DNA from 2 places in the Lactobacillus sp. A27 genome. Region 2 is predicted to be linked to the other one. Evidence: predicted binding sites of a transcription regulator. Region 2 holds the regulator's gene; the other holds the start of a gene.
What was found. The regulator Rex, encoded in region 2, represses fermentation and respiration genes when NADH is low (regulators of the CRP and FNR family bind a similar motif). The targets are predictions, from matches to a motif close to TTGTGAANTANTTCACAA.
Positions count from the first base shown of each region.

Region 1 (7,518 bases), on a different contig from region 2:
CCAGCTCCTACAGTAGTACCAATAGTAGTAATATTTTCATCAGCAACCGTAAATGGCTTTGCTTTTGCTACATCATATCCTTTAGGAGCCGATACTTCTTTAATTGTATATTCTCCTTTAGGCAGATTGAACACACTTGCCTCACCAGTAGTAGTAAAGTCTTGTACTAGCTTGCCATTCTCCCAAATTTGAAGATGAGCACCGGCCAATTGTTTCTGGGTATCAGAAGCGATTTTATTAATCGTTACAGTGGCCGTCTGATTTGATTGAGTAGTAGAATTATCTTCAGAATTAGTTCTTTTACTTGGAGTAGCTTCTTCTGAATCAGATTTCGAATCTTTCGAATTGGGGTTTCCTTCACCTTTATTAAACTGCTGTGTCTGCCCGTTTAAAGTAGACCCCTTTTCTGCAGCATGAGTAATATTTGCAGATAAACTTACTAGCAATAGTAAACTAGTCAAAATCATCATAAATGCTAATAAAACAGCATTTTTTCTAGTTTGCATATTGCCGCCTCCTTTCACAAATTAAAAATTGAATTAGCTTACCTAAATTTCAGTTTCAATAATAACACTCATTATTTAATAAATCCACTAATATTTTAAAAAATTGTGTAATAAATAAAAAAACTCAGATCATATAAATGATCTGAGCCAAATTGTCGAACAAAATCAGCGTTTGTTGCAGAACTTGAACGCGCAGCGTCATTATGAATGTGAAGCGCGGTAATTAATCAGTGAAATCACAGGACAAAAAATCCCCAAGAGTACAGAAATTAGATTGCCATTTTACACGGATTACGGCCACAACATCAAAATAGGTGAACGCGTCTTTATTAACTCCAATGTGATGATGGTTGACTTAGGTGGCATCACCATTGAAGACGATGTTTTAATTGGACCAGGTGCATATCTTCTTTCCGTTAACCACGGCTTAAAACCTAAGCAGAGAAAAGAACTCGAATTAAAGCCAGTACTTATCAAGAAAAATGTCTGGATCGGTGCCAGGGCTACCATTTGTCCAGGCGTAATTGTGGGTGAAAATGCTGTAATAGCTGCTGGAGCAGTGGTTACTAAGGATGTGCCGAAAAACACAGTAGTTGCTGGCGTACCTGCAAAAATTATCAAAAAATAGACGAATAAAAAAACGCAACATTGTCGCGTCTTTTTTTAAGCTTCTTTTTTGTCACCCCATAGTTTGGAGATTAAGTACAAGATGATGAAAGTAACGATAGCTGAAATCATTGGGATGCGGTAGCTTGGTAAAATCAAAAGTAAGATGATCATCAATACGAAGAACAATAGAATCAAATAATCAACGTAAGGGAAGCCAGGCATTTTGAAGTCATTTAACTTATTTTCAGGTGTTTTTCTTCTGTAAGCAATGTGAGTCAAAACCATTAAGCACCAGATGATCAAGAACATACTTGTTGAAGTAGATGAAATAAAGTTAAAGGCTTGATCGCCGATAATCAAGGTAATCAGTGGTGCGCAGGCCATAAATAATGCTGACAAAATTAAAGCATTTTGTGGCAACTGCCGTCTGGATAGGTGACCAAAAGTTTGATTCCACTTGCCTTTGCCGTGGAAAGTAACTGAGAACAAAAGTCGTCCCGCACTGTATAAAAAACTATTGGTAGATGAAACCGCCGCAGAAATTACAACGAAGTTAATGATTAAACTCGCATTTCTAATTCCCGTAGCTCCAAGTGCTTGAACAAATGGACTGGAGTTAGTTGCTACTTTTGACCAAGGGATCACTAGTAAAATACCTAAGATTGCCATTACATAAAACAAAATGATACGAACAGGTAACTGATTAATTGCTCGCTTTAAGGTAGTTTTAGGATTTTGGGCTTCCGCAGCAGTTAAACCAATAAGTTCAACTCCAATAAAACTAAAGATAACCATTTGGAAACCTTGCAAAAATCCTTTAGTACCTCTAGCAAAGAAACCACCGTGATCATCTAAGTTGGCAAAGGCAACAGGACCAAATGATGTTTTACCACCAGTGATTAATAGATAAGCGATCAATAAAACAAAAGCAACTACTGTCACGATTTTGATAATGGCAAAACTGAATTCCAAATTACCAAAAACACGAGCTGAAATTAGATTGATGATCAACAAAATGGCAATTGTAATTAATCCTGGAATCCATGGTTTTAAATTGGGAAACCAATATTCAAAATAAATTCCTAAGGCAGTTGTTTCTGCCATTCCTAAAGTGATCCAACTAATCCAATAAAGATATCCGGTAATAAATCCGATATTTTTACCGAGATATTGTTCGATAAAATCAATGTAAGTGTGTTTATGAAGGTCAGACATAATCATTTCGCCTAAGGCTCGCATAAGCAAGAATAGGAAAATACCTACAATGATATAGATCAAGATAACGCTAGGCCCGGCCCTATGAATACTGTCACCGACACCTAGAAAAAGACCGGTTCCGATTGTTCCTCCCAAAGCAATTAATTGAATGTGAGCATTGCTTAGGGTTCTTTTATATCCAGAACTAGTCTCTGATTTTTTCTCACTCATATATTTCCCCCATATTCTCAGTTTTCTCACATGTACTTAATATTTTATCATTTTTGCAATCGAGCACCAGTGATTATAGGAAAGCTTTTAAAAAATTCAGAAGAATAATATAAATTAATATGTTTGTTAATTCACAAACTAGTAAAAACAGCAACCGCTTTCATTAGTCTGAGAGTAAATTATAGAGTGATTTTTTATGCTTGTTCACTAGTGAATTACGGAAATTATGGCGTTTACTTTTAAATTTATTGTGCTATAGTTGACATTGTAAATTAGTTCACAAGAATTAGTAGATCTTAGAGGTAATAAAATAATGGCTAAGACACAACCAAAAGAGACTCAAACAGAGGAAGAGAAGAAAAAGCAAATTTACGACATGGTTGATAATTTAGTAAAAAGATCACATGTTGCATTAGACCAAATGGCTAACTTCACACAAGAACAAGTTGATAAGATCTGTGAAGCAGTTGCTACTGCAGGTGAACAAAATGCTTACCCACTAGCTAAGATGGCTGTTGAAGAAACTAAGCGTGGTGTAGTAGAAGACAAAACTACTAAGAACATGTACGCTAGTGAAAATATTTGGAATAGTTTACGTCACGAAAAGACTGTTGGCGTAATTGAGGAAGACAAGGAATTAGGTTTAACCAAGATTGCTGAACCTAAAGGTGTTATTGCCGGTGTTACTCCAGTAACTAACCCAACTTCAACTGTTATCTTCAAAGCTATGCTTGCTTTAAAGACTAGAAATACTATTATTTTCGGCTTCCACCCACAAGCTCAAAAGTGTTGTGTAGAAACTGGTAAGATCATTCAAGCTGCAGCCGTTGCTGCGGGTGCTCCAAAAGATGCAATTCAATGGATTGAAGAACCAAGTTTGGATGCTACTACTGATTTAATGAATAACCCAGGTGTTCAAACCATTTTAGCTACAGGTGGTCCTGGTATGGTTAAGGCCGCATATTCATCAGGTAAGCCAGCCATCGGTGTTGGTCCTGGTAACGGCCCATCCTACATTGAAAAGACTGCTAATATTGACCGTGCCGTTTACGACATTGTTTTGTCAAAGAACTTCGATAACGGTATGGTTTGTGCCTCTGAAAACTCAGTTGTTGTAGATGATGAAATCTACGACCGAGTTAAGGAAGAATTCAAGAAGTGGAGCTGCTACTTCTTGAGCAAAGAAGAAATTAAGAAGTTTGAAGAACACTTCATCGATCCAAGACGTGGTACTGTTGCAGGTCCTGTAGCTGGTAAGTCAGCTTATGAAATTGCTAAGCTCTGCGGCGTTGATGTACCAAAGGAGACCAAGGTTATTGTTGCTGAATACAAGGGCGTTGGTAGAAAATTCCCACTTTCAGCTGAAAAGCTTTCACCAGTCTTCACTTTATACCGTGCTAAAGATCATGATGATGCTTTCAGAATTTGTTCAGAATTGCTTGATTACGGTGGTCGTGGTCACACTGCTGGACTTCACTCAAGTGATCAAAAAGTAATCAAAGAATTCTCAATGAAGATGGATGCATGCCGTATCTTGGTTAACTCACCAGCTGCTTTTGGTGGTATCGGTGACCTTTACAACAATATGTTGCCATCACTTACCTTGGGTACTGGTTCATATGGTGCCAACACCTTCTCACACAACATTGGTGCTCGCGATTTGCTTAACATTAAAACTGTTGCCAAGCGTCGTGACAACATGCAATGGGTAAAGGTTCCTTCTAAGACCTACTTCGAACACAACGCAGCTAACTACTTACGTCACATGCCAAACGTTAACCGTTTCTTCATCGTTACTGATGAAGGCGTAGCTGACCAAGGCTTTGCCGATGAAATTACCGACATTATCTCTAAGCGTCGTGGTCAAAAAGAATACGAAGTCTTCAAGGCCGTAACGCTTGATCCAAGCACCGACGTCATTAAAGATGGGGTTCACAGAATGAACATCTTTAAACCAGACGTTGTCATCGCCATCGGTGGTGGTTCAGTCATGGACGCTGCTAAGGTAATGCGTTTATTCTACGAAAATCCAGAAATGAAGTTTGAAGAAGCTTATCAAAAGTTTTTGGATATCAGAAAAAGAGTAGTTCGCTTCCCAAAGATTAACGGCGTTCAACTTGTATGTATTCCAACCACTTCAGGTACTGGTTCAGAAGTTTCACCAATCGCTGTCATTAGCGATGCTAAGACTGGTATTAAGCACACCCTTTGTGACTATGCTTTGACCCCAGATGTTTCTATTGTTGATGACCAATTCGTACAAAAATTGCCCAAACGCTTGATTGCTTGGTCAGGCTTTGAAGCTTTAGGTCACGCAATCGAAAGTTACGTTTCAACTATGGCTACTGACTTTACTCGTGGTTGGTCACTTGAAGCTATTAAGATCATCTTCGCTAACTTGAAGAAGTCATATGATGGTGATCTTGATGCTCGCAAGAAGATGCACGATGCAGCTACTATTGCTGGTATGGCATACTCAAACGCATTCCTTGGCTTGGAACACTCAATTGCCCACACTGTTGGTTCAACCTTTGATATTCCAAGTGGTGTCAGCGATGCTATTGCTTTACCACAAGTTATCCGCTTCAATGCTAAGCGTCCAGAAAAGCTTGCTATGTGGCCTCATTACTCAGTTTACCGTGCTGACAAGGATTACGCAGAAATTGCTAGAGCTATCGGTTTGACCGGTTCAAGCGATGCTGAATTGATTGAAGAATTAGTTCAAAAGATTATCGATTTAGCTCAATCAGTTGGTATCAAGATGGCATACAAGGATTACGGTGTTGATGAAAATGAATTCAATAAGAAGGTTGACCAATTAGCTGTTGAAGCTTACGGCGACCAAAATACTGTAACTAACCCAGTTGCTCCATTAATTAGTCAAATTGCTCAATTGATAAGAGACAGCTTTGAAGGTAAGGATATTAAGACTAAGTAATTTAAATTTACACATACAAAATGGCGATCAGTATATTAAAACTGACCGCTGTTTTTTTGCTCTAAAATCGATTATACCAATTTCGATAATAATCACTTGACCGCTTTGGCAAAAAAGAATATTATTGCAACTGTAACAATGAAATCAAACTAGTCCACTGTCAGAAAGTGAACTAGACCAAAGGAGAAAAATTTATGTGTGGAATTGTTGGGGTTGTTGGTAAACCAGCAAGAGAAATTATTTTAAGCGGATTAACAAATTTGGAATACCGTGGCTATGATTCAGCTGGTATTTACTTGAATGATTTAAATGGAAATGAATATTTGACTAAGGCTGTTGGCCGTATTTCAAACTTAAAAGAAAAGTTGACTCCAGATGAACAAGGTTTGGTAGGTATTGGTCATACCCGTTGGGCTACTCACGGTAAGCCAACTGTTGACAATGCTCACCCTCACTTTGATGAAACTAAGCGTTTCTACTTGGTTCACAACGGTGTGATTGAAAACTTCGCTGAATTGAAGGGAAAGTACTTACAAGGCGTACACTTCCACTCAGATACTGATACTGAAGTGGTTGTACAATTAATCGGTAAGATTGCACGCGACAAGAATTTGGATGGCTTTTCAGCATTTAAGGAGGCTTTGAAGCTTGTTAAGGGTTCATACGCATTCTTGCTTGTTGATAATACTGAACCAGATCATGTCTTTATCGCTAAGAACAAGTCACCAATGATGCTTGGTATCGGTGATGGTTTTAACATCATTGCTTCAGATGCTATTTCAGTAATGGACCAAACTAAGACTTTCGTTGATTTGCACGATGGGGATGTTGGTGACATTACTAAGGATTCTTACACTATTGAAACTGTTGATGGTAAAAAAGTTGACCGTGAACCTCACGTTTTGAACATTGATCCAAACGCAGCTTCAAAGGGTGCTTACGAATTCTACATGCTTAAGGAAATTGATGAACAACCTGGCGTAATGCGTCACATGTCACAAAACTACCTTGATGAAAATGGTGAACCAAAGGTTGATCAAGATATTCTTGATGCTATTTCTAAGGCAGACCGTTTATACATCTTTGCTGCCGGTACTAGTTACCATGCAGGCTTAGTTGGTAAGACTCTCTTTGAACATTACACTGGTATTCCAACCGAAGTTGGTTTGGCTTCAGAAGCTGGCTACCACTTCCCAATGATGAGCAAGCACCCATTCTTCATCTTCTTGACTCAATCAGGTGAAACTGCTGACTCACGTGTTGTTTTGAAGGAAGTTAACAAGCGTGGCATTCCAAGCTTAACTATGACTAACGTAGAAGGTTCAACTCTTTCTCGTGAAGCTACTTACACAATGCTCTTGGGTGCTGGCCCTGAAATTGCCGTTGCTTCAACTAAGGCTTACACCGCTCAGATTGCTTTACAAGCTGTTCTTGCTAAGGCTCTTGGTGAAAAGTTGAATAATGAAAATGCTAAGGATTGGGACTTGCGTCAAGATTTGGCAATGGCTGCAGAAGGCATCCAACAAATCGTTGACGGTAAGGAAAAGATCAAGAAGCTTGCAGATGACTACTTGATTAAATCAAGAAATGCATTCTACATTGGTCGTGGTATTGACTATGCTGTTGCTCTTGAAGCTGCTCTTAAGTTGAAGGAAGTTTCATACATCCAAACTGAAGGTTTTGCAGCGGCAGAACTTAAGCACGGTACTATTTCATTAATTGAAAAGGGTACTCCGGTAGTTGCTTTGATTAATGATCCAGTTACTGCTGATCTTACTCGTGGTAACATTCAAGAAGTTGTTTCTCGTGGTGCTAGTGTAATTACTATTGTTGGTAAGGACTTTGCTCGCGAAGGCGATGACATTGTTTTGCCAGAAATTAACTACTACATGTCAGCACTTTTGACAGTTGTACCTGCTCAACTTCTTGCATACTACGCTTCTAAGGATAAGGGCTTAGATGTTGATAAGCCACGTAACTTAGCTAAGAGTGTTACTGTTGAATAATTAATATTTGAATAAAACTAAGGATAGCGAT
Region 1 covers NZ_JAEHNT010000109.1:706-8,223, forward strand. Annotated here, with positions in the region: partial or broken gene JEM49_RS09600 (thioester-forming surface-anchored protein) at 1-506, opposite strand, end outside; gene JEM49_RS09605 (DapH/DapD/GlmU-related protein) at 733-1,134, shown strand; gene JEM49_RS09610 (amino acid permease) at 1,170-2,543, opposite strand; gene adhE (bifunctional acetaldehyde-CoA/alcohol dehydrogenase) at 2,857-5,481, shown strand; gene glmS (glutamine--fructose-6-phosphate transaminase (isomerizing)) at 5,676-7,487, shown strand.
Region 1: adhE (bifunctional acetaldehyde-CoA/alcohol dehydrogenase) is a predicted target of Rex. The motif match lies at 2,809-2,826, and genes of this name have one in related genera.

Region 2 (21,122 bases):
AAGAAATTCATCGATGCCGCACCTATTCTTGATGCTAGTGGCAAGACTGATGGCCAGGTAGGGTTCACCATTCCAAACAGCTATGACTTTAGCAAGTACAACTTTGTCAATGTGACAAAGGGCGCTGATCCTGAATCTACTGACCAATTAGCAGGCGCTGATTTATCAGCTGTTCAATACGGCAAGTACGATACGGATGAAAAGAAGGATCAGGTCTTCGTTGCTCACTTTACTCATAAGATTAAGGCAATTAATGAAAAGGTAACGGTAAACGAAACCATTCATTATGTCTATGAAGACGGTAGCAAGGCTCATGATGACTATCAAGCAACGCCGTTGGTATTCACGAAGACAGGGACCAAAGATTTGGTAACCGGAGAAGAAAAGGCAACTTGGACGAAATCACAAAAGTTCGCCGAAGTTGCATCCCCAGAAATCCCAGGCTACACTCCAGATCAAGCCGTGGTACCTGCAGTAGAAGTAGCTCATGGCGACAATGATGTAGTAAGAACGGTAACTTACAGCAAGAATATTGAACCACAAGAGCCAACTACTCCAACTGACAATCCAGTAACGCCTAAGGCACCTGAAGAGCCGCAACAGCCTGCGACTCCGGATGATAATCCTGACGTTGTACGCCCACACTCTGGTAATTCACCTCAAAAGAAGCGGGATAGCAAGCAGACCAACAAGACTACTGAAGTTAATAAGACTGTTAAGAGATCTTCAACTGTGAAGCCTAAGGCTACAGCTACTACTAAGCGTAATGGAACTAAGGTTCAATTAGCTACAAAGGATGCTTCAAAGCAGAGTAATCCTAAAGCTGTAGTTAATAGCACTAGTACGACGGTTGTTAACAATAAAGGCGAAAAGAAAGCTGAAACTTTACCACAGACGGGTGAAAAGGGCAATAAACTAGGTATCTTAGGATTATTGACTTTGTCGCTAGCAAGCTTGTTTGGATTTAGTGAGAAGAAAAAGAAAGAGGACTAGACGGTTTAGGTAAAATTTGAATATTGAAAAAGCATCCCTGCAGATGATTGCGAATAGGGATACCAAAATAATTTGTGAAATAGCTGCACTGTCTATGTGTAGCTATTTTTGCTTCAGAAAAAATAATGGGGCTATATGAGAAAGACCGGGTACTATCAATAGCGGTAGTGCCTGGTTTTTGATTGGTAAAATGATTAAAGGCAGTGTAAGTTTTCCACCATTTTCAGACTTTTATTTTATATTAGAATAGCACTTTGAGAGACTACATTTTTTAAATGGCTAGAGAGCTTGATATGTGTAGCTTTTCATGAATATTTTTTACCAAAAAGAGTATAAAATTTCGGCTTTTCCAGACTACACGGGTTGGACTACATATACGCGTGGTGCTAGTTAAATCGTTTTAGTTAATAAAAAAGTCCAATCGGACTAGACTTGAATTATAAATTTAAAAAGAAAAGAGTCTGATCTGATTGAACTTCCTTAATCTTAATCGTTTTAGTCACCATTTACAGGTTAGTTTCAAAGATTTAGTTATCATCTGTTGCCATTGGTATCGTTTGTATGCTCCGGCTAAATTCTCGAATCGTCGAAATCTAAAGCAAGCCAAGATTTCCGACAGTCTGCTTTTAGCTTTGCTTATTTGGCAAGCTAAATCGGGCATCGAATCCCAGAGAAGATTTTGCGAAGTCTTCGACTGTCTATCCCATTCGCGTTTCAATCGTCGTTCACGTCAACTGCTGTAATTGATCTGTCTGATACGGCAAAAAATGAACCGAAAAGTCGATCTAAGCGGTCAATTCCTAATCATCGATAGATTTCCGGTGCCTGTCTGTCAGCCGATTCGCAACTATCGCGTCAGAATTTTTCGTGGCTATGCCAATATCGGCTACAAGGCGACCAAGAAAGTCTATTACTATGGCTTCAAAGTTCATGCCATTGTCAGCGATGATGGCTATTTAGGCAAAGAGCTGCATCAGCAGCTGAAACAAATGAGCTATGAGCTTTGGACGCCGTATCGTAAGAACATGGCAGGAGCAAAGGAGCACAACGATCATCAATTAATGGCGATTCGTAGAACGATTGAAAGCGACTTTTCGCTGTTGACCTATTACAATGCGGAGAACAATCAAGCTCGCAGTCTGATAGGCTTTCAAAGTCGATTAGAGATTGCGATATTAACCTATAACTTAGCTTATTGCCTAGAACGATTCAACTAACACCACGCGTATAAGGATATTGAATAATAAAATCCGTTACTTAATATAGCCATAAACACAAAAAAGACTACCACATATTGTGGAAGTCTTTAGATATGTTATTCAAAATTATCCATTTCTTCGATTGCCTTTTCCCAAGCGTTATTTGCATCATCTAGCTGTTTTTGAACATCAGATAATTGCTCTTGAAGTGGTCCAAGCTTATCAAAATTGGAAGCAATATCAGGATTTGCCATTTCATTTTGAATACTTTGTTCTTGTTCTTCTAATTCTTCAATCTTTTGTTCAGCTTTGTCAATTGCGCGCTGCAATTTTCTCTTTTGTGAATCACGCTGTTTTTGTTCTTGGTAAGAAAGCTTTTGCTGGCTGACTTGTTTAGTAGGTTGAACTTCTGTTGAAGGTGAGGCAGCTATTTCTTGCTTTGCTTTTTCATCAAGATAGTAAGAATAATTACCATTATATATCTTGGCGTGACTATTTCTAACAGAAACAATTTTATTAGCTAATTGATTAATGAAGTAACGGTCGTGAGAAACGAAGAGCAAAGTGCCATCGAAGTCTTTTAGTGCTTTTTCAAGCACTTCTTTTGCTTCAATATCCAAGTGGTTGGTAGGTTCGTCCATCAACAAGAAGTTATCGTGTTCAAGAGAAAGAACTGTTAAAGTTAATCTGGCTTTTTGACCACCGGATAGTTGTCCGACAGTTTTATCAATATCTTTAGCAGTAAAAAGAAAACTGGCCAAGATTGAACGAACATCACGTTCTGGCATTGTCTTATGACGATCCCAAACAGTGTCCAAAACGGTCTTAGAAGGATCAAGTCTTTGCAATTCCTGATCATAATACCCGATGTCTAAAGATGCGCCGTATTTAATGGAACCACCTTTAGGCTGCAATTGTTTCATAATGGTTTTAAGTAATGTAGATTTACCGATACCATTTGGTCCAATAATAGCTACACGATCACCTTTATTAATTTGGAAGGAAATATCACTAACCATTGTTTTGTCTGGATAGCCAATAGTTAAATCGTTAAGAATTAAAACTTCCTTACCAGAAGGGCGCTCGCTATTAAAGTGAATTCGAACCTTGTTCTTATGCTTTGGTGGCTTGATTCGTTCGATTTTTTCAAGCTTTTTACGACGACTCTGAGCACGTTTGGTAGTAGTAGCTCTTACTAAATTCTTTTGAATAAATTCTTCGTCTTTTTTGATCTCGGCCTGTTGCTTTTCATATGCTGCCTCTTGATCTTTATCACGTTGTTCACGCTGCATTACGTAAGCAGAATAATTACCCTTAAATGGAGTTAATTTACCAAATTGCAATTCGAAGATTTGAGTTGCCAAATGATCTAAGAAGTACTGGTCGTGGGATACAACCAAAATTGCACCGCTATAGTTCTTCAAAAAGCCTTCCAACCAATCAAGCGTATCCAAGTCAAGGTAGTTGGTAGGTTCGTCTAGCAAAAGCAATGCGGGCTTACGCAGAAGCAACTTTACGAAAGCTAATCTAGTCTTTTCACCGCCAGAAAGGCTGCCAATCTTCTTTTGCCAAGTATTTTCTGGAAACTTGAAACCATTCAGGATACTCTTAATATCTGATTGGTAGGTATAACCGCCTTTTTGTTCAAAAGCAAATTGCTTTTGGTCATATTGCTTAAGCAGTTCCTGGTCTTGGGGATGTTCCGCAATTTGTTCTTGCATGTGAGTTAAACTTTTTGCTTCCTTTATTAAGGGTGCAAAAACAGATTCCATTTCATCCCAAATGGTCTTGTCTTCGTTTAATGCATTTTCCTGAGCAATGTAACCTACATCAATGCCCTTGTTAACAGTGAATTCACCGTGAGTTGGTTCTTGCTCGCCTGTCATAATTTTTAATAGGGTAGTTTTACCGACCCCGTTGGGACCAACTAAACCGATTCGGGCATTAGAATCGATTGAAAAAGTAACATTTTTAAATAAAGTGTTGGCACCAAATTGTTGTTCTAAATCGTGTCCTTGTGCAATAATCATAATTTTTCACCTAACCATTATTCTACCATATGGTAGAAAGTGATCGAATACTAAATACATGTGAAAAATAATCTTTGTGAAAAATATATTTGGACAAACACCATGTTAACAGGTATGATAGATATGCTTGATTGTGCATTCACAAACATGAAATACAGTTGGGGGCTTCTATTATGGATAGAATAAAAATTCCAAAAGCAACAGCAAAAAGACTACCTTTATATTATCGTTATTTGATCATTTTAAATGAAGAAGGCAAGGATAAGGTTTCTTCCACTGAACTATCTGAGGCAGTTCAAGTTGACAGTGCTTCGATTAGAAGAGATTTCTCATATTTTGGTGCTTTAGGTAAGCGCGGATATGGTTATGATGTAAAGAATTTGCTGAGCTTTTTCAAAAAGATTTTAAATCAAGATACATTGACAAACGTTGCTTTAGTTGGTGTTGGTAACTTGGGAAGAGCGTTACTTAATTACAATTTTAAGCGAAGCAACAATATTAGAATTTCTTGTGCTTTTGATATTAATAAAAAAATTACAGGTCGTATTCTAAGCGGCGTTCCTGTTTACGATATGAAAGATTTAAAGCAGCAATTAAGTGATCAACAAATTTCAATTGCTATTTTAACTGTTCCTTCAACCGCTGCCCAAAAGACTACTGATGAAATGGTAGATGCGGGAGTTAAGGGAATTATGAACTTTACACCGATTAGATTATCTGCTCCTGCAAGTGTAAGAGTGCAAAATGTAGATTTGGCAACAGAATTGCAAACATTGATTTACTTTTTAGATTCTGAAAAGCAAAAGAACGATGAATTATAATCTTAAAAGACTACTTTTCTAAATGAAAGGTAGTCTTTTTTTACCTCTTAGTCATGAAAATTGACCACTTAGTCTAAATAGCTAGTTTTCACGCAAGATTCTTAGTTTAATATAGTTAAGTCGAAGGGAGGGATGAAGCTTGAAGGTAAAATTAAATATTGATCCTAATCAAAAGGAGACAGAAATAGTTATTAATGCTTCGGAATTAACGCCAGAAATTGAACAATTGTATCATGCCTTGCAGAAACAAACGCCTAATCTTGAGCAGATCGAAGCTATCAAAGATGATGTTTCTTATTATTTGAATTTAAGCGACATCCTTTTCTTTGAAACTGACAGTAAGATCGTCATGGCTCATACGACGAAAAATGCTTATCAAGTTAAATACAAATTGTATGAGTTAGAAGATATATTGGGCGGCAATTTTATGCGAGTAGCTAAATCTACTATTTTGAATTTGGATAAAATATATGCCATTACACGTTCGATTTCTAACTGTCAGATTAAATTTGAAGAATCATATAAAACGGTCTATGTATCGCGGCATTATTATCGTGATTTGCGTAATCGTTTAGAAGAAAGAAGGAATTTTCAATGAGAGGTAAATTGGGACGAGCTTTTTGGGGCCTCTTCTTTATTGCCTGTGCATTGTTTGTAGTTTTAAACCAAATGGGGATTTGGACTTACAGACTAGGGTTCTGGGCTGCGATTGGGACAGTGATTTTTGCAATCAGTTTATTAGATGGATTAATTAATCGGCGGATCACTGAGAGTGTCTTTTCCGTTGCGTTCATTTTAATGATTTTCGCTGAACCACTACATATTACTCGGTTAGTACCGTGGACTATTTTACTTGCAGCAGTCCTAATTTCAATTGGATTGGGGATTATTTTTCGCAATCGATTTCATACGGTGGTTTATGCAAATAAGAAAATTAAAAACTTTAGGGACAAAAGAGAAAATCTTACAGATCATATCTTTACTGATACAGTAAGCAAAGAACAAGGTTCTCATGTAGTAGTTGATCAAACTATGTCAGACACTTCTCGTTATATTCATTCTAAAGCACTAGAGACAATTGATGTGAATGCTAAAATGAGTGATGTTAACTTATACTTAGATGATGCTCAGGCAGCAAATGAAACAGTGACAATGAATGTCAATATAACAATGACAGATTTGACGATCTATTTACCATTATCATGGCAGGTAGAAAGCAACATGGCATCTACTTTCATGTCAGGTGATTTTGAAATTGATGGTACGTCTAACGGTGGTGGACCAACTTTAATTATTCAAGGTCGTTCGAGCATGAGTGATATCAAAATAGAATATGTCTAAAAAATAAGGCTTGGAAATCTCCAAGCCTTATTTTCATGCGGTTGTTAAACTTTTAATTAATTTAACAGGTAAGATGTAATGCTTTTTGTTAAGTTCTTTATTAGGATCACTAATTCTTTGAAGCAAAAGTTTAACTAACAAAATGGCTATATCATTGATGGGTTGAGCAATTGTTGATAATTCAGAATGGTAAGTTTGAATTTGTTTAGTACCATCAAAGCCAATTACTTTTAAATCTTCAGGTACTTTTAATCCTAACTTTCGTGCTTCTTGTAAAACTAAGATTGCGGTTAAATCATCTGTGCAAACAACACCATCAGGATGATCATTTTGCAGCATTTCGTGAATAGTTATATTTTTCAATAATGTAGAATCAGAAAATGCTACTGAACGAATGTGGGGAGTAAAATTTAAATTTTCTGCTTCGTTTAAATAGGCCTTTAATCTTTGGTCTGTGGGGTTACCTTTTAATTGTTTATTTCCTAAAAAGAAAATTTTATGACAACCACTTTGAATTAAATCATGTACTGCTAATTTGATTCCTTGATAATTATCACAACTGACAATAGGTACATTTTCGGATAATTTACGATCAAAAGAAACAATCGGCAATCCTAATTCTTGATATTCTTCGATTCCTAAATTATGAGCTCCGGCAATAATACCATCAACCTGGTTGGCTAAGAGCATTTTTAGGTAGGCACGTTCTTTTTCTTTATCTCTTTGAGCATTACAAAGGATTATCTTATATCCCTTTTCAAATAAAATGCTTTCGATATCTTGTATTAGTTCCGCAAAAAATGGATTGGTTATTTCTGGGAAAATCAATCCAATTAATTTCATTTTTTTGCCTTGAAGTGATCGAGCAAGGGAATTAGGTTGATAATTTAATTCTTTCATAGCTGTGAAAACTTTATGTTTGGTTTTATCGCTTAAATAGCCATGATTATTAATTACTCGAGAGACAGTTGTTACTGAAACACCAGCTTTTTGTGCAACATCTGTCAATTTTACTGCCATAATATCACCTTATTAAAGGATCATTTCCATATTGTAGAAAGTTCCTTGATAATTTGTATCTTGATCAAATTTAATTCGTTGGTTAACTGGATCAGTGAAAAATCTGCCAGTTAGAACATGTTCGCCACCGTTAACGAAAATTTCTACTAATGAGTGATCGACAAAAATATCAAGTTTTAAGTCTTCGTGTGGAGTAAAGCTAGTAGATCTAGTGGTGCCATAATCAACTGCTACTTTCTTCCCAGCCTGAGCACGATCCAAAGTTAATTTTCCATCGTTGGTATCAAACTTGATTTGCAAGCTTTCGCTTAAATCATCGTTAGCAGCAAGGCGCAAAGTGCCAGTTTGGTTAGCTGAAATATTTAACTTTAATTCATATTGGCCGGTAGTATTTTCTTTTATTGTCTTACCACTAACTTTTTCTTCATTTCTGCGTAATGACTTGATAGTTTCAACTGGTTCTTGAATTAGTTTGCCATCATGAATACTCAACTTCTTAACTTGGCTTAAGCAGTTAGCCCAATTTTCATCATCGGTTGGGTAAGTGGTATCAGGCAAACCAACCCAGCTAACTTCGTATGCAGTACCATCAGGGGCGTTAAATGCTTGTGTAGCATAAACATCGAAGCCTTCGTCGAGGTTGTGTAAAGGACCTGGGTTGATTAAACGGTGATTTTCAAAATCAATGTCATCGGCAATCACATACATGTTAGGGTAAATATCATCATAGTCTGCAATCTTTTTATCTAAACCTTGAGGGCAGAAAATGACTACGACTTTACCGCCGACGCGAACAATGTTAGGACATTCAATCATGTAGCCTAAATCGTGATCTGATAAGTTTAAGAAGCCTAATTCTTCCCAATTCTTAAGATCCTTAGATTTCCAAACATCAATATGACCGTGTTTTTCAGCTTTGTCTTGTGCACCTAAAATCGCATAGTAAGTGTCATTTTCCTTAAGAATTTGAGGATCGCGGAAATGTTCAGTGATGTGATCAGGATTCTTGAATAAAACAGTTTTGTCTTTGACGACACCATCTTTATCCATCCAAGCACCAATTTGGTAAGGAGTGCGAACCCAGTTTTCATCACGGTGATTACCTGTGTACATTAAGAATAATTTGCCGTCGATTTCACGAGCAGAACCTGAGTAGGCACCGTGTGAATCTGCCATGCTGTCAGGCTTAACAGCTAAGCCGAGATTGATCCAGTGAACTAAGTCTTGAGACTTGAAGTGGACCCATGATTTTAAACCGTGAACAGAACCAAACGGATATGATTGATAAAACAGGTGATATTCACCATTAAAATAAGAAAATCCATTTGGATCATTAACTAAACCTGAAATAGGGTGTAAATGGTAATGCATTTGATAAGCGGAATTTGCGGCCTCTGCTTGTAAGTCAAGTAAGGTCTCTGCATCCCATTTACTATAAGGTAAATAACGTTTTTCTCTTGTCCATTCCATAATTTTGCCTCCGTGTAAGCGTTATCTTTCATTTGTATTTTAGTAGATAATAAAAAATGTGTCAAACGTTTATCATATTTTATATCAGCAAAATTGGCTTATTAAGTCATAAGTCTGTAAAATAAATAAAGAAATTTCTGTCAAACGATTGACATATTTCATGAATGCGTTATCATAGTTAGTGAATTAAAAATAAAGCGTTTACATAGGAGGAAACAAATATGGACCACAAAAAGGTGGCTGAACGAGTAATTAAAGATGTGGGCCGCGATAATATTATTGCTGGTGCACACTGTGCTACTCGTTTGCGTTTAGTTTTAAAAGATGATTCAAAGGTTGACCAAAAGGCATTGGATAATGATTCAGATGTTAAAGGTACTTTTAAGACCAATGGTCAATATCAAGTAATTATTGGGCCAGGAGATGTTAATGATGTTTATGATGAATTCATTAAGATCACTGGCTTGAAAGAATTATCAACCGATGATTTGAAGAAGGTTGCTGCAGAAGGTAAAAAGAAGAATCCAGTAATGGATTTCATTAAACTTTTGTCTGACATCTTTGTTCCAATCATTCCAGCCTTAGTTGCTGGTGGTTTGTTGATGGCTTTGAACAACTTCTTGACTTCACCAGGACTATTTGGTTCTAAGTCAGTTGTTCAAATGGCACCTAATATTGCCGGCCTTTCTAACATGATCCAAGTCATGTCAGCTGCTCCATTTATCTTTATGCCAATTCTGGTAGGTATGTCGGCGGCTAAAAGGTTTGGAGCTAACCAATTCTTGGGTGCTGCAATCGGTATGATTATGACCACACCTAACTTGGGTGGTGCTACTAAGTTTTGGGATATCTTTGGTTTACATGTTGCACAAACTAACTACCAATACCAAGTTATTCCTGTCTTAGTATCAGTTTGGGTATTATCAATTTTGGAAAAGAGATTCCACAAATGGCTTCCGTCTGCAGTTGACTTTACCTTTACACCACTTCTTTCAATTATGATTACTGGTTTCCTTACTTTTGTAATTATTGGACCAGTCTTCAAGGGTATCTCAGACGCTATTACTAATGCAATCGTATGGCTTTACAACACTACTGGTGCCTTTGGTATGGGTGTCTTTGGTTTGACTTATTCAGCAATTGTTACTACTGGCCTTCACCAAAGTTTCCCAGCTGTTGAAACTCAACTTTTGGCAGCCTTTGCTAAGAATCCAGCAAGTTCTGGTGACTTTATCTTTGTTACCGCATGTATGGCTAACGTTGCTCAAGGTGCCGCAACTTTCGCAGTTTACTTCTTAACTAAGAACGAAAAGATGAAGGGTTTAGCAAGTTCATCAGGTGTTTCAGCACTTCTTGGTATTACTGAACCAGCACTTTTCGGTGTTAACTTGAAGTACAAGTTCCCATTCTTCTGTGCTTTGATCGGTTCAGGTGTTGCTGCCGCATTTGCTGGTGCAATGCACGTAACTGCAGCTGCCCTTGGTTCAGCTGGTTTCCTTGGATTCCTTTCAATTTATCCAAAGACTATTCCAATGTGGATTGTTTCTGTAGCAATCAGTTTTGCAGTTGCATTCATTCTTACTTATGTTTACGGTAAGGGTCACTTGAAGGAAGAAGTTGCAAGTCAAGACGTACCAGTAAATGACGCAACTACTCAAGCTGAAGAAAATCAAAAAGCAGAAAAAGTTTCAAAAGAACAATTATCATTAAAGGATGAAGTTATTGCTTCACCAGTTGACGGTACTCCAGAAAGCTTAACTAAGGTTAATGATCAAGTATTCTCAGCTAAGTTGATGGGTGACGGTGCCGCTGTTATCCCTAGTGATGGCACAATTTACTCACCAGTTACTGGTACTGTAACTATTGCTTATGAAACTAAGCACGCATATGGTATTAAGTCAGATGATGGTGCTGAAGTTTTAATCCACATCGGTCTTGATACTGTAAACCTTAAGGGTGAACACTTCGAAAGCTTTGTAAAACAAGGTCAAAGAGTTGAAAAGGGCGATAAGCTTGGTACAGTTGACCTTGATGCTGTGAAGAAGGCAGGCTACGACACTACTGTTATGGTAGTCATCACTAACACTGCTAACTACGCAAATGTTCAACGCATTACTGACGCTAGCGACAAGCACGGTGATAAGTTGATCGCTGTGACAGCTCATAATTAATCATTAATTTACTCTTCTCTAGAAAACAAAAAAGTTAGAACGATAGATAAAATAAAGAAGACACTAAGAAAGATCATTTCTTGGTGTCTTTTTTGCGTAATTAATAGTTGGATAGGTAAAATGAAAGGAGAAAAATAATGGTTTTACTTACAGGAAAAGGTGAGGAAATGCTATATCCATACATTGAATTGCCTGATGAAACAATAGTTACTCATTCGGAAATTAAACCAGATAATACTGTTTTAATTAATTTCGAACAGCCAATAGAAAATGGGTTTAGAGAAGCTAGAATTACACTTCCTAGTTATAAGTGGCTTTATAATGAGTGGTTTAGCAATGAGCAAATTGCTTCTTTTGAGGATTTTGTACATAAAAATTCTGCGGTCATTTATAAATATGCTAGATTAGGTGGAATTGATAATAGTAACTAGTAAAATATGCTATAATTTAAGTAAAGAAAAAGGAGACACAATGATCTCCTTTGCAGCCCGCTTTAAGAGCGGTGGTCGATATTATTTAGACGTCAGAAACGTTGCTCAATAACTCTTCCAAAGTTATCAAATTGAGCGGCGTTTTTATTTTTTGTCGTGATGATCGATGTAGGTCAGCAACGCCAACACAAACATCCCAAACAAAAGCATCAAAGAAATGCAATCGTAAACCGACATGGTTGAACCCTTTCTCTAGTTTATTGACCATAGGCCTCACCTCCAGTAGGTAAAACAACCACTGCTCATAAAACTTTCTGCGAAAGTAATTATATCGAAAGTTAGTTTGTAAAGGAAGACGAACAAGACAAAAAGCTCGCATATGCGGGCTTTTTAGTATGTCTATTTAAAACAAGAATCTAATTAACTTAATTCTTTTGCTGATTTGACCAAAAGATTCCAACTAATTGGATTTTTATGCTGAAATAGAGTAAAGATGTGAGTTGATTAAATTTTGATTATTAGTAGTGTTACACCTTAACAACATGCTATAATTTTGGCTAATTAAAGGGGAGATGATGAGAATGAAAAAGAAGAAAAATGAAACACTAAAAATCACTTGGATCATGACTGCTGTTTATTGGGTAGTTGGTCTATTATGCATGTTTTGGGGCAAGATAGATCATGCTTTTGCTAACCAAGTAAAAGATATTAACAATGTGTATGCACTGACCTTATTAATTATTCTGATTTTGCCACTGCTTTTTTCAATCTTATTATCCATGAAAGTGAAGCCACCACGTTTAATTTGCAATCCACTGGTTGCCGTAATTTACTTGCTAATCGTAATTGCAGCAGGGATGGCATATAATTTTCAAAATATTATTGGCTATTTCTTTCCGATTATTCTTTTTGTTTTGATGGCATTTTTGGCAATCTTTTATGCTTTGCTTAAAACCATTAGAAATAAGAAAAATGGTAAATATTATTTCGTTGATGGTAAAGATAAAGGGGAATGTAATAGCTTTTGGGATGCATATAAGCAATATTATGCGATGGGATTAACCTCTGGCATTATTGAAGGTTTACTAACTGTAGTTTTTAATTAAAAATAAAATTAGCACTCTTTTATAAAAAGTGCTAATTTTTTCTTGCTTTTTTTAATAAAACAGGTTATTATCATATTTGTAAGTTAGCACTTAAGAAATAAGAGTGCTAATCACTGATAAAGATATCAAAATTTTAAAAAAGAAAACTAATTATAAGGGGGACTAAACGTGTTACAACCAATCGGTGATCGCGTGATCGTAAAAGTTAAAGATGAAGAAGAAAAGACTGTTGGTGGTATTGTTTTAGCATCTAACGCTAAGAAGAAGCCAACTGAAGGTGAAGTTGTAGCCGTAGGTGAAGGTGCTTACGCATCAAACGGTGAAAAAATTCCTATGTCAGTTAAGAAAGGCGACGTAGTTCTCTACGATAGATATTCAGGCACCAACGTTGAATACGAAGGTGAAAAGTACTTAGTTCTTCACGAAAAAGACATTTTAGCAATTGCAAAATAATTGACGCAATTATTAGAAATTAAAATACGAGATTAAGGAGCATAGATAACCTATGGCAAAAGATATTAAATTCTCAGAAAACGCAAGACGTTCACTTTTAAAGGGTGTTGATAAGTTAGCTGATACTGTTAAGACTACTATTGGTCCTAAGGGTAGAAACGTTGTTTTGGAACAAAGCTATGGTAACCCAGACATCACTAACGATGGTGTTACTATTGCTAAGTCAATCGAATTAAAAGACCACTACGAAAACATGGGTGCTAAGTTAGTTGCTGAAGCAGCTCAAAAGACTAACGACATCGCTGGTGACGGTACTACTACTGCTACTGTTTTAACTCAAGCTATCGTACGTGAAGGTATGAAGAACGTTACTGCTGGTGCTAACCCAGTTGGCATTCGTCGCGGTATCGAAAAAGCTACTAAGGCTGCTGTTGATGAACTTCACAAGATCAGCCACAAGGTTGAATCAAAGGACCAAATCGCTAACGTTGCTGCTGTTTCATCAGCTTCTAAAGAAGTCGGTGCTTTGATTGCTGACGCTATGGAAAAGGTTGGTCACGATGGTGTTATCACTATTGAAGACTCACGTGGTATTAATACTGAACTTTCAGTAGTTGAAGGTATGCAATTTGATCGTGGTTACTTATCACAATACATGGTAACTGACAACGACAAGATGGAAGCAGACCTTGATAATCCTTACATCTTGATCACTGACAAGAAGATTTCAAACATCCAAGACATCTTGCCATTACTTCAAGAAATCGTTCAACAAGGTAAGTCATTATTGATCATTGCTGACGACGTAACTGGTGAAGCTCTTCCAACTCTTGTTTTGAACAAGATTCGTGGTACTTTCAACGTTGTTGCTGTTAAGGCTCCTGGCTTTGGTGACCGTCGTAAGGCACAATTACAAGATATCGCTGCATTAACTGGTGGTACTGTTATCACTGAAGATCTTGGTCTTGAACTTAAGGACACCAAGATTGATCAATTAGGTCAAGCTCGTCGTATCACTGTAACCAAGGACTCAACTACTATTGTTGACGGTGCTGGTTCAAAGGATGCTATTGACGAACGTGTTGACACTATCAGAAAGCAAATCGAAGACTCAACTTCAGACTTCGACAAGAAGAAGTTACAAGAACGTCTTGCAAAACTTACTGGTGGTGTAGCTGTTATCCACGTTGGTGCTGCTACTGAAACTGAACTTAAGGAACGTCGTTACAGAATTGAAGACGCTTTGAACTCAACTCGTGCTGCCGTTGACGAAGGTTACGTTGCTGGTGGTGGTACAGCTTTAGTAAATGTTGAAAAGGCTGTTCGTGAAGTTAAGGGTGAAACCACTGATGAACAAACAGGTATCAACATTGTTCTTAGAGCTTTGAGCGCACCAGTTCGTCAAATTGCTGAAAACGCTGGTAAAGATGGTTCAGTAATCTTAGACAAGCTTGAACACCAAGAAAACGAAATTGGTTACAATGCTGCTACTGATAAGTGGGAAAACATGGTTGACGCTGGTATTATCGACCCAACCAAGGTAACTCGTACTGCTTTACAAAATGCTGCTTCAATTGCTGCTCTTCTTCTTACTACTGAAGCTGTTGTTGCAGAAATTCCTGAACCAAAGCCAGTACAACCAGCAGGTAACCCTGCAGGCGCACCAGGAATGGGTATGTAATTGTAGCTTTTTAGCACAACACTCTCACTCTATTTCAAAAAACAAATAAATATTAAAAACTTCGAAGTTGAAAAAAGTTCAGCTTCGAAGTTTTTCTTTTCTCTTCCTTTATAGCGTATAATACTTAACAGTAACTCACTCTAGATGAAAATAGGAAAGGGACGTAAATGGCTGAGAAAACAACTCCTATGATGGAGCAATATTATGAAATAAAGAAGCAATATCCTGACGCCTTTCTTTTTTATCGCGTCGGAGATTTTTATGAATTGTTTGAAGATGATGCGGTTAAAGGGGCACAGATTCTAGAATTAACTTTGACACATCGCTCAAATAAGACCAAGAACCCTATTCCAATGGCTGGCGTTCCGCACATGGCTGTGGATACTTATGTGAATACTTTGGTTGAAAAAGGGTATAAAGTAGCTCTTTGTGAACAACTTGAAGATCCTAAAAAAGCTAAAGGCATGGTGAAGCGAGGCATCATTCAACTAGTAACTCCGGGTACCATGATGAATGAAGGACCTAATGATGCCAAGGATTCTAATTATTTAACTTCTGTAGTTACTACTAAAAGTGGCTTCGGTTTAGCTTACAGTGATTTATCCACCGGTGAAATTTATTCTACTCATTTGAAGAGCTTTGCCGCAGTTTCTAATGAACTTTTGTCTTTGAGAACAAGAGAAGTTGTGTATAACGGCCCATTAACTGAACAAAACAAGGACTTTATGCACAAGGCAAATATTACGGTTTCAGCACCTACACCAATTGAAGGCGAGCATGCGGAAATTTCGTATGTTGAACAGAATTTGACCAATACAGCCGAAAAAGAGGCAACACGTCAATTAGTCGGTTACTTGCTTTCAACGCAAAAGCGAAGCTTAGCTCACTTACAAATTGCTAAGAGCTATGAAGTAAATCAGTATTTGCAGATGTCACATACTGTACAAAACAATTTGGAATTAGTGGCATCAGCTAAGACCGGTAAAAAGATGGGGTCACTCTTCTGGATATTAGACAAGACCCATACCGCCATGGGAGGTCGTCTACTCAAGCAATGGTTGGCCCGTCCATTGTTAAATGTGGATATCATTAATCATCGTGAAGAAATGGTTCAAGCATTACTTGATGGCTATTTTACCCGAGAAAATGTGATTGATGCCTTAAAAGGTGTATATGACCTAGAACGTTTAACAGGACGAATTGCCTTTGGCAATGTTAATGCCCGTGAATTATTGCAATTGTCGCGTTCTTTGCAAGCAGTGTCGGTTATTCTTGATGCACTTAATCAATCTGACAGTGATGTTTTGACAGATTTCGCCAAAAAAATTGATCCTTTAAAGGGTGTTGCTGAATTAATTTCTACTACTCTAGTAAAAGATCCACCACTTTTAACCACAGACGGTGGATTAATTAGAGATGGTGTGGATAAACAACTCGATCGCTATCGGGATGCCATGAACAATGGTAAAAAGTGGCTTGTTCAGATGGAAACTGATGAACGTCAAAAGACAGGCATTGACAACTTGAAAGTCGGTTTCAATAAGGTCTTTGGCTACTATATTCAAGTATCTAATGGTAACAAGAGTAAGGTGCCTCTTGATCGCTATACTCGTAAGCAAACTTTAACTAATGCAGAACGCTACATTACTCCAGAGTTGAAAGAGCATGAAAATTTAATTTTAGAGGCGCAGACTCGTTCAACTGATCTTGAATATGATTTATTTGTTCAATTGCGTGATGAAGTCAAGAAGTACATTCCTGCTTTGCAAAAATTGGGTAATCAATTAGCTGCCTTAGATGTTTATTGTGGCTTCGCTACAGTTGCTGAACAAAACAATTATTGTCGCCCATCTTTCCACACTGATAGTCAAGATATTGACGTCGTTAATGGTCGTCACCCGGTTGTGGAAAAAGTAATGACTGCAGGTTCATATATTCCTAATGATGTGAAGATGGATTCTGCTACAAATATCTTTTTGATTACTGGACCAAACATGTCAGGTAAGAGTACTTATATGCGGCAGATGGCGTTAATTGCCATTATGGCGCAAGTTGGTTCATTTGTCCCTGCTGATAGTGCAGCTTTACCTATCTTTGATCAAATTTTTACTCGTATTGGTGCAGCTGATGATTTGATTTCTGGTCAAAGTACTTTCATGGTGGAAATGAGCGAGGCAAACGATGCTTTGCAATATGCTACGAAGCGCAGTCTAGTTTTATTTGACGAAATTGGACGTGGTACGGCTACTTATGATGGTATGGCCTTAGCGGGTGCTATTGTTAAATACTTGCATGATAAAGTTGGTGCCAAGGCACTTTTTGCTACGCACTATCATGAATTAACCAGCCTTGATGAAACACTCGATCATTTAAAAAATATTCACGTTGGGGCGACCGAAGAAAATGGTAAGTTGATTTTCTTACATAAAATCTTGCCAGGTCCTGCTGATCAAAGTTATGGTATCCACGTTGCACAGCTTGCTGGCTTGCCACGTGCCGTTTTACGTGAAGCAACTAAATTATTGAAGCGCTTAGAAGCACAGGGGAGTGAACTGGCACCAGTTAGTCAGCAACTTGATTTATTTGCCCAACCAGCAACGGATTCTGATGAAATTGAAGATAATGACAGTGAAAATAGTCCGATGACCGATGCGGAACAAGATGTGCTTGATGATATTTCTAATCTTTATTTAGCTGATAAGACACCATTGCAAATCATGCAAATGGTAGCTGATTGGCAAAAGGACTTGAAGGATGATAAGTAATGGCTAAAATTCACGAGCTATCTGAAAATTTAACTAATCAGATTGCAGCGGGTGAAGTAATAGAGCGTCCGGCTAGTGTAGTTAAAGAACTTGTGGAAAATTCACTTGATGCTGGTGCAACGAGAATTAGAGTCGATTTTATTGATGCCGGATTAAAGCAAATTGTAGTCCAAGATAATGGAACTGGAATTGCACGTGATCAAGTAGATTTAGCATTTACTAGGCATGCCACAAGCAAGATTAACAATGAGCATGATTTGTTCAAGGTTTCTACTTTAGGATTTCGTGGTGAAGCTTTAGCTTCAATTTCCGCTGTTAGTCATGTCGAAATTGTGACAGCCACAGAAAATGCGATTGGGATTAAGGCAGAATTTAGTGGCGGCAGTAAAAAAGGCCAAGAAGATGCAGCGTCACAAAAAGGAACTAAAATTACAGTTCGAGACCTATTCTTTAACACGCCTGCGCGATTAAAGTATTTACGTAGTCCACGGACTGAAATTATGAAAATTGTGGATATTATTAACCGTTTATCTTTAGGTTATCCGCAAGTTTCGTTTACCTTGTCAAATACGGGTAAAGTTTTACTCAGAACAACTGGCAATGGCAATTTAAAACAGACGATCGCTAATGTATATGGCCGTCATATTGCTGAAAAAATGGAAAGTTTTGAAGCAAAAGACAGTGATTTTAAGATTACAGGATTAATGTCCAAGCCGGAATTAACTCGTTCTACGCGCAACTTTATCTCGATCTTATTGAATGGCCGTTATATCAAGAATTTTCAATTGAATAATGCCATTATGGATGGCTACGGTTCAAAATTAACGGCGCGTCATTATCCTATTGTTGTGATCGCTATTCATGTTGATCCATTATTAGTAGATGTGAACGTCCATCCCACTAAGCAAGAGGTACGTTTATCTAAAGAAAAAGAACTTAGTCGTCTGATCACTGGTGCCATTAGCGATGCTTTACTAGATAAAGCTGAACAAAGTAGCGGTTTTGCCAATTTAGAAAATAAACGTGAAACTTTAGTTGATCAATTAGAGTTCAACCTCAATCAAGACGTTGTCAATACAACGCGTAAGACGCCGGAAGTTCATGAAGAAGCTGAGAAGCCAGAGTTTTTAGTAAAACAAGAAGCCAAAAAAGTTGAGGAGCCTAAAAAAGAAACTGCGCATAACTATGTGGATATCAATATCCCACGTGAGGATGATCAATATATCATTACTAAAACCTGGGATGAGAATGTTGCCTTGCAACAAAAATTGATGCCGTTTAGCAATAAAAAGGTAGATCAAGAAGTTATTTCGACGGGGGATGAAACTTTAGCCAATAATTTGCCGCGCCTTGCTTATGTTGGAAAAATGGATACGTATATACTGGCTGAAAATGATGGTGACTTATATTTGATTGATCAAGTGGCCGCCAGACGCCGTCTTCAATTTGAACAAATCTATCAAACTATTACTTCTAAAAAAATAGTGCAGCAAGGTTTGCTGACACCGATTGTGTTGGAATTTGGTAATTTGGATTTTTTGCAAATTAAAGATAAAATTGATCAAATTAAGCAACTAGGCATTTATTTAGATGAATTTGGTCAAAATAGTTTTATTGTGCGTTCGTATCCTACATGGATTCATGAGCATGTCGAAGAATCCATCCGTGAAATTTTGGATAATTATTTGAATCTTGATAAGGGTAAATCACAAAATTTATTTAAGCGAGTAGCAGCGTTAGAAGCTAAACGCAATGTTAAAGGTAAAATCAATTTATCCGCTGCAGAAGGTGCACAAATTATTGCGGATCTGCGTAAAACGTCCGATCCTTATCATGATGCAGATGGTCAGTTAATTTTAGTGCGGATAAGTCAGAACGAGTTAAGAAAAATGTTCAAGAAGGATGAATAATAAATGTACGAATATTTTGAAGGAATAGTTACAGTTATTACACCAAGTTATATCGTAGTCGATGTAAATGGCGTAGGTTATAAAGTATATAGCCCAACTCCTTTTGCTTACCAAAAGGGAGATAAAGCTAAGATCTTTATTGAACAAATTGTAAGAGATACAGGAATTACTCTTTATGGTTTTCAAAGTGAAGATGATAAGGGGCTCTTTCTTAAACTCTTAAGCGTTAGTGGGATTGGTCCTAAGAGTGCCTTAGCAATCATGGCAGCTGAAGATGCCAACTCTTTAGCCGAAGCAATTGAACAGGGAGAAGTAAAATATTTAACTCGTTTTCCTGGTGTCGGCAAAAAGACGGCGTCTCAGATTGTGCTTGATTTGAAGGGCAAGCTAGGCGATTATGTTGCTCGACTTGATCGTCAAGATGAAGAACAAGGAAATATCTCGCCAGCATTGAATGATGCTTTGTTAGCATTAATTGCTTTAGGTTATACTCAAAAAGAAGTCGACCGCATTACTCCTAAGCTTGAAGAAGTTAATGCAGATACAGCCGATCAATACATTAAAAAAGGTTTAGCATTACTGCTTAAGAAGTAGATCTTGCTATAATAGTAAATATTGATATAAGTGAGGAAGTGAAACTGGTGGCAGAAAATGAAGATGCAGTAACTTCAGGTGAAGTAGAAAATTCTGAAGAAGAGCAAATGGAATTGTCTTTAAGACCCCAAACTTTGGATCAATATTTAGGTCAAAAGCGTGTTAAAAAAGAAATGTCCATTTATATTAAAGCCGCAAAACAGCGTGATGAGGCTTTAGATCATGTCTTGCTTTATGGACCACCAGGTTTAGGTAAGACAACTTTAGCTTTTGTAATTGCAAATGAACTTGGCGTGCATTTAAAGAGTACAAGTGGTCCTGCGATTGAAAAAGCGGGGGATTTAGTAGCACTACTTTCAGATCTTGATCCAGGGGATGTGCTTTTTATTGATGAAATTCATCGTCTTGCTAAGCCTGTTGAAGAAGTTTTGTATTCAGCAATGGAAGACTACTATATTGATATCGTAATTGGTGAAGGGCAGACTACACATGCTGTTCACGTGCCGTTGCCACCATTTACTTTGATTGGGGCAACAACCTTGGCTGGTCAATTATCTGCACCACTCCGAGATCGATTTGGTATCGTTGAACACATGCAGTATTACACAATTGATGAACTAGAAAAGATTGTCCAACGATCAAGTGATGTTTTCCATACTTCAATTGCACCTGAGGCGGCTCATGAATTAGCCCGAAGGTCTCGAGGAACGCCGCGTGTAGCTAACCGTCTTTTGAAACGTGTTCGTGATTTTGCGGAAGTTAAAGGTGAAAAGACAATTTCTCTTGCCACAACTGAAGGTGCACTGAAGCAGCTTCAAGTGGATGACGAGGGATTAGATCAGACTGACCGTCGTTTGTTACGGACAATGATTGAAGGCTACAATGGTGGACCGGTTGGTATTAGAACCTTGGCTGCTAATGTAGGTGAAGATATGGAAACAATTGAATCACTCTATGAGCCTTATTTGTTGCAGCATGGATTTATTTTGCTTACACCACGTGGGCGAATGGTGACAGACAAGGCATATTTGCAATTAGGTTTTCCTGTTCCAGGTGATAAATAATATTATTTTCTGTATAATAGACATAATATCTAGACAATAATTTTATGAGGTGAAAGATTTGAATACTTTATTT
Region 2 covers NZ_JAEHNT010000052.1:182-21,303, forward strand. Annotated here, with positions in the region: partial or broken gene JEM49_RS07285 (mucin-binding protein) at 1-993, shown strand, start outside; partial or broken gene JEM49_RS07290 (transposase) at 1,464-2,210, shown strand; gene JEM49_RS07295 (ABC-F family ATP-binding cassette domain-containing protein) at 2,309-4,222, opposite strand; gene JEM49_RS07300 (redox-sensing transcriptional repressor Rex) at 4,396-5,043, shown strand; gene JEM49_RS07305 (LytTR family DNA-binding domain-containing protein) at 5,183-5,641, shown strand; gene JEM49_RS07310 (LiaF transmembrane domain-containing protein) at 5,638-6,384, shown strand; gene JEM49_RS07315 (LacI family DNA-binding transcriptional regulator) at 6,418-7,404, opposite strand; gene JEM49_RS07320 (sucrose-6-phosphate hydrolase) at 7,417-8,874, opposite strand; gene JEM49_RS07325 (sucrose-specific PTS transporter subunit IIBC) at 9,096-11,045, shown strand; gene JEM49_RS07330 (hypothetical protein) at 11,183-11,476, shown strand; gene JEM49_RS10805 (hypothetical protein) at 11,562-11,744, opposite strand; gene JEM49_RS07340 (hypothetical protein) at 12,049-12,582, shown strand; gene groES (co-chaperone GroES) at 12,751-13,035, shown strand; gene groL (chaperonin GroEL) at 13,088-14,716, shown strand; gene mutS (DNA mismatch repair protein MutS) at 14,905-17,481, shown strand; gene mutL (DNA mismatch repair endonuclease MutL) at 17,481-19,391, shown strand; gene ruvA (Holliday junction branch migration protein RuvA) at 19,395-19,985, shown strand; gene ruvB (Holliday junction branch migration DNA helicase RuvB) at 20,033-21,049, shown strand; gene yajC (preprotein translocase subunit YajC) at 21,108-21,122, shown strand, end outside.